DNA from 3 places in the Mesorhizobium sp. SEMIA396 genome. Region 2 is predicted to be linked to each of the others. Evidence: predicted binding sites of a transcription regulator. Region 2 holds the regulator's gene; each other region holds the start of a gene.

Region 1 (3,280 bases), on a different contig from region 2:
CGGACAGGCAAGGCCATGCCGACGCGAACGGCTTCGATGCGGTTGTCGACGCGGTAGAGCAGCAGGTCGAGCCGCCGGGCCCCGAGGCCCTTGGTCTCGAGATCGACACACAGCGCTTGAACAAGCTTGCCGACATAGCGCGCGATTGTCTCGGCCGCACCGATGGGCTCGCCAAAGGCACGTTGGACTTCGACCACATCCGCTGATCGCACCGGCTCAATCGGCTCGGCGAGGCGTCCAGCAGCCTGGTCAAGCCGGCGGCCGAGTTCCGGCCCGAAGCGCAACGTCAGTGGCGCGCGCGGCTGCTGCAGAAGCTCGCCTACCCTGTCGAAGCCGAGAACCCGCAAACCCCTGACGATTGCGTCGGGCAACCGCAGTGCCGCGATGGGCAGTGGAAGAATCGCATCCTGCGTTGCGTTGACGGCGACCACGCTGACGGTCTGCTTCACGTATCGCGCCACCGCATGAGCAGCACCCCAGCTATCCGCTATGGCTGCGCGCGCCGAGAAGCCGACCTTGCCGAGATGTTCGACCATATCGGCCAGCATCAAGCGTTCACCGCCATGAAGATGATCGGCGCCCGTGGTATCCATCACCAATCCGTCGGGAGGTTCTGCTGCGACAATCGGCGCGTACCGCCGCAAAGCCCACAGGGCCAACCGATCCAATGCCTGCGCGTCTGCTTCAGGTTCGGCATCCATGACCGCCAGCCCCTGGACGAGGGCCTGTGCCTTGGTCGCGGGCATTCCGACGCGCAGGCCCGCTTCCAGTGCCGCGCGATCCACCGCAGTCACCAGGCGACGATTACCGTGCCGCCCGACCAGCACCAAAGGCTTATCCGGTGGCGGCGAGACGTCGCCCAATTTCCTTTTGAGCCGGTCGGTCGACCAGCTTGGAAGGAATAGCGAGACGACCCTTGGCATCACAAGCCTCCACTTCGATATCGAGTGTTTCCCCTCCACGAGACCGGATCAGTTCAAGTTGCCATCGCGCCCGACCAACGCCGGGCACAGGCAGCGGTCGCGACGGCAGCACGGAAACCCGCCAGCGGGTGACAGACGCCGTCGGCTGCCCGAAATCGGCGGCTTCGGTCTGGCGGCGCCAGCGGCGGATGGCGATGCCCATCGCGCCGGAGCCTTCCGATGCCAGTTGCAACCGGCGCGAGGAAGTCATGGACAGGCGCGCCACTTCCGCGACCACCGCTCCAAGACCGACATGCCGCAGACCTTCCTCGAAGCAGGCGAGCAAGGATTTGTCGTCACCGGCTTCAACATAGATCACCCGGTCGGGATGCAGTCCGACCTGTGCGATTGCCGGCGCAAACAGATCCTGGCGCGTCACGCACCACAGCACCTTGCCTTGCGTCCTCGCTGCAATCCCGGCTGCAAAAAGCGACGCTGCAGCGCCATCGATCGCTCCATTGCCGCCGCCGGCAACTTCATGAAGTGCGCCAAGCGCCACACCCCCGCCTGGCAGATGACTGTCGATCGAGGAGATTCCGAATGGGAGCACCGCTCTTTTGCGCGCATTACCGCCTTCGAGACGCGCAATGCGACCTCGCAGATCGGAAATAGCAGCGTTTGGCGTCGATGCACTCATCTGTCCCCTGAACGCGACATGCTGGCGGAATGTTCCTCATTTGTTCCCTTCCTAATAAAGAGTCAATGGCATGGCGAGGTGGTGCCGCGGAAGAAATTTTGTCGCGACCGCCCGGTGGCACCGAAAGAACCGTTTGCCAGCAGGACGAGGCGTCGAGGCCACCTGTCCTGTTGGGATGTTCGCGCCGGCGGTTGGCGGCGCACAAGGAAAAACGGCGTATAAACCGCAGTCCCGCGCGCGCCCGCAATGGCGGACATTGTCGCGCGCGGGACGGAGGAAATTCGCCCCCGCCGCGGGCGGTTAACAGGACAGCCGTAGGAGCGTCAGCATAGCGCCGGCCGCAGGACGGGACGCGGGACCGACTGTCCCCGTCCGCAGTGGTCCGTGTAGCAGCGGCCATGAATGCAGTTGCGTTGGGATTGAGCACGAAGCCTCAACCGATTGCCTGATGTACGCTATCCTATTGAAAAAACTACCCTATTTCCAAGCCATCAGGAGTCTATTGACACCTTTGTTCTTATTTTGTTCACTGTGGGAGTTTGATAATGGAGGCGAACCATGGAACTTCGCTTGAACATTGAAGGTGCAACGCCCGAGGAACTGGCACGCGGGGTCACGGCAGCCGAAGCAGTCTTCGCGCGCGCCGGGATTACGGCTTTGCAAGGCGCGGAAGGTTTGTTCGCGTTGGAAGGCTGGGATATCAAAGGCTTTCCGGAAGACGACCAGCCAACCGAGGACGAGGACCAGGCTGCTTCGGTCTGGATGGAAGCCGACGAGGCTGCGACGACTGCATGTTGTGCGGGCTGGCCGGAGGATAAAGTTCCGGGCCATCAGATCATGGAGTTGATCGACGTGCCCCGAACGAGATTGCAGGCCGAGGCGCTCCCGGACACGTGGCCGGCGCGCAAACAGCTCTATCCCGATGTTGTCACCCGGTTGGAGACCACGACCGGGCCGGACCGCCAGATCGATTTCGATATTGCCTTCGTTCTTGGTTGGGTGCCCGAGCGGCCGACGCTGGATCAGGTCGAGCCGCTTTCGGAAAATGGCGACCGTATCCCCTTCTTCACCAGCAACCTCGCCCAGGTGGAAGAAATGGCTCGCAAGGCGCTCAAGGACTGGACGATCGAGATTGACCAGGACCCCTACGATGCCCACGTTTTCGATCCTGCAGCCAGCGAAGACGGTGAAGAATTGCGGATGGCGGCATGGCGCGATTTCGACGGCTCCCTGCTTATGGAGAAGCCACCTGCAAATCCTGCAATCGCACTGACCCTGGCGGATGCGCGGCCAGTCGATGCATTTCGATTAGCGGTGAACGGGTTACACGGCCATCGTCGATCGATCGTGCTTGGCCACTCCAGGTCGCACGCTGGATAGCTAAAAACCTGACCAGCCCACACCGCACCCGAGGAGAGAACCATGTCAGAAAAACCACCCTATATGCCGACCGGCATTGGAACAGGCATGATGAGCGACGACGAGACCAAGGTCGGCGTTCTGATATTCGAAACGGCGCAAGGGAACTTCGACTTCGCAGTCAATCTGCAGGCGGTCGATATCCTCACCAAGGCCATCAACAAGATCGAGATGCATCTTCGCTCCGGCAAGACGCGCTGAGTGTCCGACGATGTGCCAGATCAGAAAAGCCGAAGCCAGGACCTTCGGGAGATCACGCAGG
Region 2 (3,280 bases):
CACGGCGATATCAGCCAGCCGCTCAGCGGCTGGTGGGGCCATGCGCGGCCCTTTGCCTTCGAACGGGGGTATGTTGCCGGCACCGGTATCCGCCGCTTTCTGTGCGGCACCCAGCCGGTCCTGTCGATGCGGGCGCTCAAAGGCGCGCTTGCCATCTGGAACGACGTCGACATGGCGGCATTGCGAAAAAAGAGCGTCGCGCTGACGGAACTGTTCATCCAGCTCGTCGAAGCAAAGTGCGGCGCCTATGGCCTCACGCTGGAGACCACCCGCGACGCGACCAGGCGCGGCAGCCAGGTGTCGTTCCTTCACGATCACGGCTATCAAATCATGCGGGCGCTGATCGAGCGCGGCGTCATCGGTGATTTTCGCGCGCCATCGACCATCCGTTTCGGCTTCACGCCCCTCTATATCGGCTACAAGGATGTGTGGCTGGCGGTTCAAGTGCTAGAAGACATTCTGCGCACGGGCGCATGGAAGGACCAGCGTTTCGCCGTCAAGGAAGCCGTTACCTGACGCAACGATCCCCGCGATTTGCCGTCGCCGCCCTCACTGCCCGGCAGATGACGGAGGGCTGATTCCAGCCACAAATGCCAACAGACGTTGGCGTTTTGGCTCCGTTTCGTTCACGGCAAACGAACGTCCCGAAGATTGATAGCGTCCCTTGTGGAGGTCGATCGGCAGATGATGCCAAGCCTTGGGTCGAGGATGAGCCACAGGTCATTAACCATAATGGTTTCAATGTGAGCAGGCGCATTGCCGTGGTTGGCGCCTGTCGATCGCGACCCGCTGGCAAGCCCAAATAATTTCAGCAGCCTTAACAAATTCATTAAACTTTAAACGGTTGCAGAACACAACTGGAACAGATAGTGTTTGTTCTGGGTTTGTTTTTCGATTCTGGTTTCAGGTAATCTGGGGGCCGCCATGCTGACACGCAAGCAACATGAACTGCTGATGTTCATCCATGAACGCCTGAAGGAGAGCGGCATTCCGCCATCCTTCGACGAGATGAAGGAGGCGCTCGACCTTGCCTCCAAATCCGGGATTCATCGGCTGATCACCGCACTTGAGGAGCGCGGCTTTATTCGCCGGTTGCCCAACCGGGCACGCGCGCTGGAAGTGCTGCGATTGCCGGACTCGATCGCGCCCGGCCTCAACGCGGCAAAGAAGTTTTCGCCAAGCGTCATCCAGGGCAGTCTCGGTCAGGGTGGTGCCCTTGGCCGGCAGATCAAGCCGGCGCCTTCGCGGATGCCCTCGCCCGGCAATGATGACGATGCGGTCTCCGCCGTGTCGATACCGGTCATGGGCCGTATCGCCGCCGGTGTGCCGATCGATGCCATCCAGCATCAGACGCATTCGATCTCGGTGCCGCCGGACATGATCATGGGCGGCGCCCACTATGCGCTGGAGGTTAAGGGCGACTCGATGATCGAGGCCGGTATCTTCGACGGCGACACCGTCATCATCCGTAATGCCGACACGGCGAACCCCGGCGAGATCATCGTGGCGCTGGTCGATGAAGAGGAAGCGACGCTGAAGCGGTTCCGCCGCAAGGGCGCTTCCATCGCTCTCGAAGCCGCCAATCCGGCCTATGAAACCCGTATTTTCGGCCCAGACAGGGTCAAGGTGCAAGGCAAGCTCGTCGGCCTCATCCGCCGCTACTGAGGCGGCTGCGGGTTGGCCGCTGGCTTCTCGGGTTTCTTGAAGGGTGCCAGCCCCCTCGCCTCACGAGAGTATTTGCGTTGCGTGTGCCAGGGCCGATATGGGCTGTTCACCGCGAAGCTGATTGTCGCCGGCGTGGTCGCCGATTGGCGATCGAAGAAGACCGCGGCACTGCCTTTGCGAGCCAGTTGCCGCTTGGTGATGACGAGAACCAGCGGATTGTGACAGGCGTCATAGGCGGTGGCGTCATTGATGACGATCAGCTCGGCGAAGCCACAGGCTTTCCAGGTGTCCTTGCGGTCCTCGACATAGGCAATGATCGCACCGGACATATGCCTGGCCACGCAAACGCCTGAGGAGCAATAGAACGGCGATCCCGGCGGTAGCTCAACGGCGTCCGCGACGTCGAATTGCCCATCGCTCTTGTCGAACACCTCTGGCACGACGATGGTTTCTGATGTCAGGGCGCGTTTCCAGTTGTCGACGGTGAATTCGTTCGGCCGTTCCCGGCTGACGGCAAGCTCGCCGCCACCGATCGGCAACGCCACCAGCCGGGCGTCTTCCGAGATCAGCACATCCGGCGTGCGCGTATCCGAGACGGTCAGCAAGCCTGCCAGCGCGAATGGCAGAGCAGCGAGCCGCAGCCAAGTTGTCGCCATCGTCGCGATGACCAGGGCAATTGTCACCAGCAGGACAGATTGCTGCGAAATCAGCCCAACCCCATCGACAGGCGAACGTTCGGAGATCCAACCCGATATGGCGATCATCACCGTCAGGCCCTTGCCCATCAGGTAGAGGGCCGGCCAATCCAATCCGAAAGGCATCAGCAGCGCGCTTGCGACAGCCAGGAACATGACGACGGTGACGATCGGCATAACCGCCAGATTGGCGAACAGGCTGAGCGGCGACACACGCTGAAAATGCCAGATGGCAAACAGCGTCGTGGCGCTGCCGGCGATGATGGAGGTCATGGCAAGGCCGGTTGCCGCGAGCACGAACTTTCGCGTCAGGAAACCGGGCATGGATCGCTTTGGGGGCGGCGGTCTTGCTTTTCCCGCGCGGTGATCGGCCCAGCCGGCATAGGCGCCGACCAGAGCCGCGGTCGCGGCGAACGACATCTGAAAACTCGGGCCGACCACCTCATGCGGCGACACCACGATGACGGCGATCGCCGAGATCGCCAGATTGCGCATGGTGAGTGCTGCTCGATCGAACAGCACGGCAATCAGCATCACCGCCAGCATGATGAAGCTGCGCTCGGCGGCAACGACGACTCCAGAGATGATGAGATAGGCCGCGATCGAGAACAGTGCGGCGAAGGCGGCATACTTCTTGACCGGGCGACGCGCGGAAAAGTCGGGAAACAAGGCGAAGGCGCCGCGCAGCAAGCCCATGATGGTGCCTGCGACCAGCGCCATGTGCAGTCCCGAAATCGAGATGATGTGGTAGATGCCGGTACGTCGCATCGCCTCATTGATGTCATCGGGAATGCCGGCGCGCACGCCGACGATCAGCGCCGCGGCGATCTCGCCTTCGGCGCCGCCGACGCTCGCCCTGATATGGTCGGCGATGGCCTCGCGGGCATTTTCCACGCTAGAGGAAATTCGGGCCGGCAGCG
Region 3 (3,280 bases), on a different contig from region 2:
TTGCGCGACAGCGTCAGGTAGTCGAGCCCGACATCGTTGAGGAAGCGCAGCCGCTCGCGGATCTCCTTGAGCACCCGCACCGCGATCTCGTTCTGCTTGTCGTTGAGCGACGCGGGCAGGTCGGTGAACCACTGGTCGGCCTTGCGGATGGAAAGCTCGGTGACTTCGCCGATATGTCTGCCTGCGATCTTCACCGCCAGCGACTCCGGCTTCAGCCGATACCCCTTGCAGGCCGGGCAGGGCGTGGCCGACATGAAGCGCTCGATCTCTTCACGCATCCAGGCGGATTCGGTCTCTTTCCAGCGCCGCTCGAGATTGGGAATGACGCCTTCAAAGGTCTTGGTGGTCTTGTAGGAGCGCAGGCCGTCATCATACTGGAAGGTGATTTCGCGCTCACCCGTGCCGTGCAGGATAGCTTCCTTGGCCTCTTCGGACAAATCCTTGAACTTGTCGCCAAGCTTGAAGCCATAGGCCTTGCCCAGCGCTTCCAGCGTTTGCGCGTAATAGGGGGACGTCGATTTCGCCCACGGGCTGACGGCGCCGTCGCGCAGCGAGATGTTCTCGTCCGGCACGATCAGATTGCCGTCGATGGCGCGCTGGCTGCCGAGACCGTCACAGGTCGGGCAGGCGCCGAACGGGTTGTTGAACGAGAATAGCCGCGGTTCGATTTCCGGAATGGTGAAGCCGGAGACCGGGCAAGCGAATTTTTCCGAGAACAGGATGCGCTCATGCGTCTCGTTCTTCGACTTGTTGACCGAATCCTCGCCGGTCTGGCTGGCATCGAGCGGCTTGTCTGCGAATTCGGCGACCGCCAGCCCATCGGCCAATTTCAGCGCCGTCTCGATGGAATCGGCAAGCCGCGTCGCCAGATCGCCGCGCACGACGATGCGGTCGACAACGACGTCGAGGTCATGCTTGTACTTCTTGTCCAGCGCCGGCACGTCGGCGATTTCGTAGAAGACGCCATCGACCTTGACGCGCTGAAAGCCCTTCTTCTGCAGTTCCAGCAATTCCTTGCGGTACTCGCCTTTGCGGCCGCGCACCATCGGCGCCAGGATGAACAGGCGCGTGCCTTCCTCGATCGCCAGCACGCGGTCGACCATCTGCGAAACCGTCTGGCTCTCGATCGGCAGGCCGGTGGCCGGCGAATAGGGGATGCCAACGCGGGCGAACAGCAGCCGCATATAGTCGTAGATCTCGGTGACGGTGCCGACCGTCGAACGCGGGTTCTTCGAGGTGGTCTTCTGCTCGATGGAAATGGCGGGCGACAGGCCGTCGATCTGGTCGACGTCGGGTTTCTGCATCATTTCGAGGAATTGCCGCGCGTAGGCCGACAGGCTTTCGACATAGCGGCGCTGGCCCTCGGCATAGATCGTGTCGAAGGCAAGCGATGACTTGCCGGACCCCGACAGGCCGGTCATGACAATCAGGCTGTCACGCGGCAAGTCGAGATCGACATTCTTCAGATTGTGTTCGCGCGCCCCGCGAATGGAAAGATATTTATGGTCGGCCATAGCCGGTCGCCGCCTCAGAATCTGGAATTTCCTGGAATGGCGGGTTTTCCCGGCCATCCCCTATGTAGGTAGTTTTGCCGCCACGTCGAGATACGCCACAATTCCCGACGAGAGCGTTTAAGCGTCTTTCGCGTGAACGGGCAAGCGGAAAGAACAAAGGCCGAACACGCTCCTGACAAAGCTGTGCAAAAACTGACTTGCACGTAACCTCCCGGCGATCACATTTTTCGGTAACCGGCTATTGATGGTTGACGCCACCAGCTGACGGGAGCAGTCTCCAGCAGTCAACGAAGACGGCCGTCTTTCGATGGCCTCGCCGCCCAAAGGCGGCCTGCGAGACGCCGCAGGCATTTGCGATTTGTGCTTCGAATTGACAACAATCGCAACGGACAGAGGAGCGGAGCTATGACGCCACCGGATCGTCCCCTAGGGTTCCAGTTGTCACTGGAGCCGAGGCAGGCATAAGTGCCAGGGTTCAGCGTTTTCGCCAGCCGGCAAACCGTGACCTGCCATCTCTCGTAAAAATCAGAGACTACTAGTCGGATCGTCGGCTGAATGCCGCGGTGCATCCGAAATCAAACGCCGGCAGTACACTCCCGGTAAAATTGGATTTGAGATCCAAAAAGGCCCCGTCCGTTTGCGCAAAGCACGGCGGGGCCGTTTTCATGTGCGGATTGTCTTGTGGGCGACAGGCGCAGCGCGACACGCGCTGTCAGTGGCGCGGCGGCCCGAACGAGCCGGCGCCGACATCGACGGTGATGCTGCCGGAAATCCTGACATCGGTATCGCCGATCTTGAATGTGCCGTTCTCGCCGGCTGGCAGCGCATCGTCCGGCTCTGGAGCCGGCTTGGCGATGCGGTAGTCGCCGGTCACGCCGGGCAGGGCGCCTTTTTGCGTCGACGACGAACTGTCGTCGGCAAGTGCCGCGCCGCTGATGAGGCTCGCAATGGCGAGCGCTGCAACGGCGATGACGCGGTGCAATGATCTGGACTGATGAGTGTCGGTCATCCCAGGACTATAGTGGCGCGCCGCCGATGGAACCAGACCGGCATCGTCAAATCTTCGACTACCTGCCGGACGGTCTCCGATCCGGCCCTGGCTTACGCCGCTTTCTTTCGCGTGTCGAAAACATGGTCGACGATGCCCCAGGACTGGGCCTCGCGGGCGGTCATGAAGTGGTCGCGGTCGAGCGTGCGTTCCACCTCTTCATAGCTGCGGCCGCAATGCTGCGCGTAAAGTTCGGCCATGTGCCGTTTCGTCCGGCCGATGCGCTCGGCATGGCGCTGGATGTCGGATGCCTGGCCCTGGAACCCGCCCAGCGGCTGATGCAGCAGGATAGTGGCATTCGGCAGGGAAATCCGGCGCCCCGGTGTGCCTGCCATCAGCAGGAACGAGCCCATCGAGGCGGCAAAGCCCATGCATACGGTGGACACCGGGCAGCTGATATATTGCATCGTATCGTAGATGGCGAAGCCGCTGGTCACCACGCCGCCCGGCGAGTTGATGTAGAGCGAGATCTCCTTGTCGGGATTGTCCGATTCCAGCGACAAAAGCTGCGCGCAGACCAGCGCCGAGATGTCGTCGTTGATCTCGCCGTTGATGAAGATGATGCGCTCGCGCAGCAGCCGCGAAAAGATGTCGAAGGCACGTTCGCCGCGGCTCGATTGCTCGATGACCATCGGCACCAGACTGGCAACACCGCTCATTGTCTCTCTCCGTCCGTTTTGTTTTCAGGCCGCGCGAAGCAGGAGGCGAGGCGTGTTTG

Evidence for each region. Region 2 encodes LexA, which represses DNA repair genes until DNA is damaged. Its sites were predicted from a motif close to TGTTCNNNNTGTGTTCNG; they were not measured.
Region 1: NP503_RS28635 (ImuA family protein) is a predicted target of LexA. The motif match lies at 1,630-1,647, and genes of this name have one in related genera.
Region 3: uvrA (excinuclease ABC subunit UvrA) is a predicted target of LexA. The motif match lies at 1,664-1,681, and genes of this name have one in related genera.

The regions. Positions count from the first base shown of each region.
Region 1 covers NZ_JANIFC010000014.1:159,773-163,052, reverse strand. The annotation lists gene NP503_RS28640 (DNA polymerase Y family protein) at 1-923, opposite strand, end outside; gene NP503_RS28635 (ImuA family protein) at 835-1,599, opposite strand; gene NP503_RS28630 (hypothetical protein) at 2,158-2,979, shown strand; gene NP503_RS28625 (hypothetical protein) at 3,022-3,219, shown strand.
Region 2 covers NZ_JANIFC010000010.1:263,358-266,637, forward strand. The annotation lists gene kynU (kynureninase) at 1-516, shown strand, start outside; gene lexA (transcriptional repressor LexA) at 925-1,665, shown strand; gene NP503_RS23915 (ComEC/Rec2 family competence protein) at 1,659-3,280, opposite strand, start outside.
Region 3 covers NZ_JANIFC010000007.1:53,740-57,019, reverse strand. The annotation lists gene uvrA (excinuclease ABC subunit UvrA) at 1-1,514, opposite strand, end outside; gene NP503_RS17755 (hypothetical protein) at 2,227-2,523, opposite strand; gene NP503_RS17750 (ATP-dependent Clp protease proteolytic subunit) at 2,616-3,221, opposite strand; gene NP503_RS17745 (SRPBCC domain-containing protein) at 3,246-3,280, opposite strand, start outside.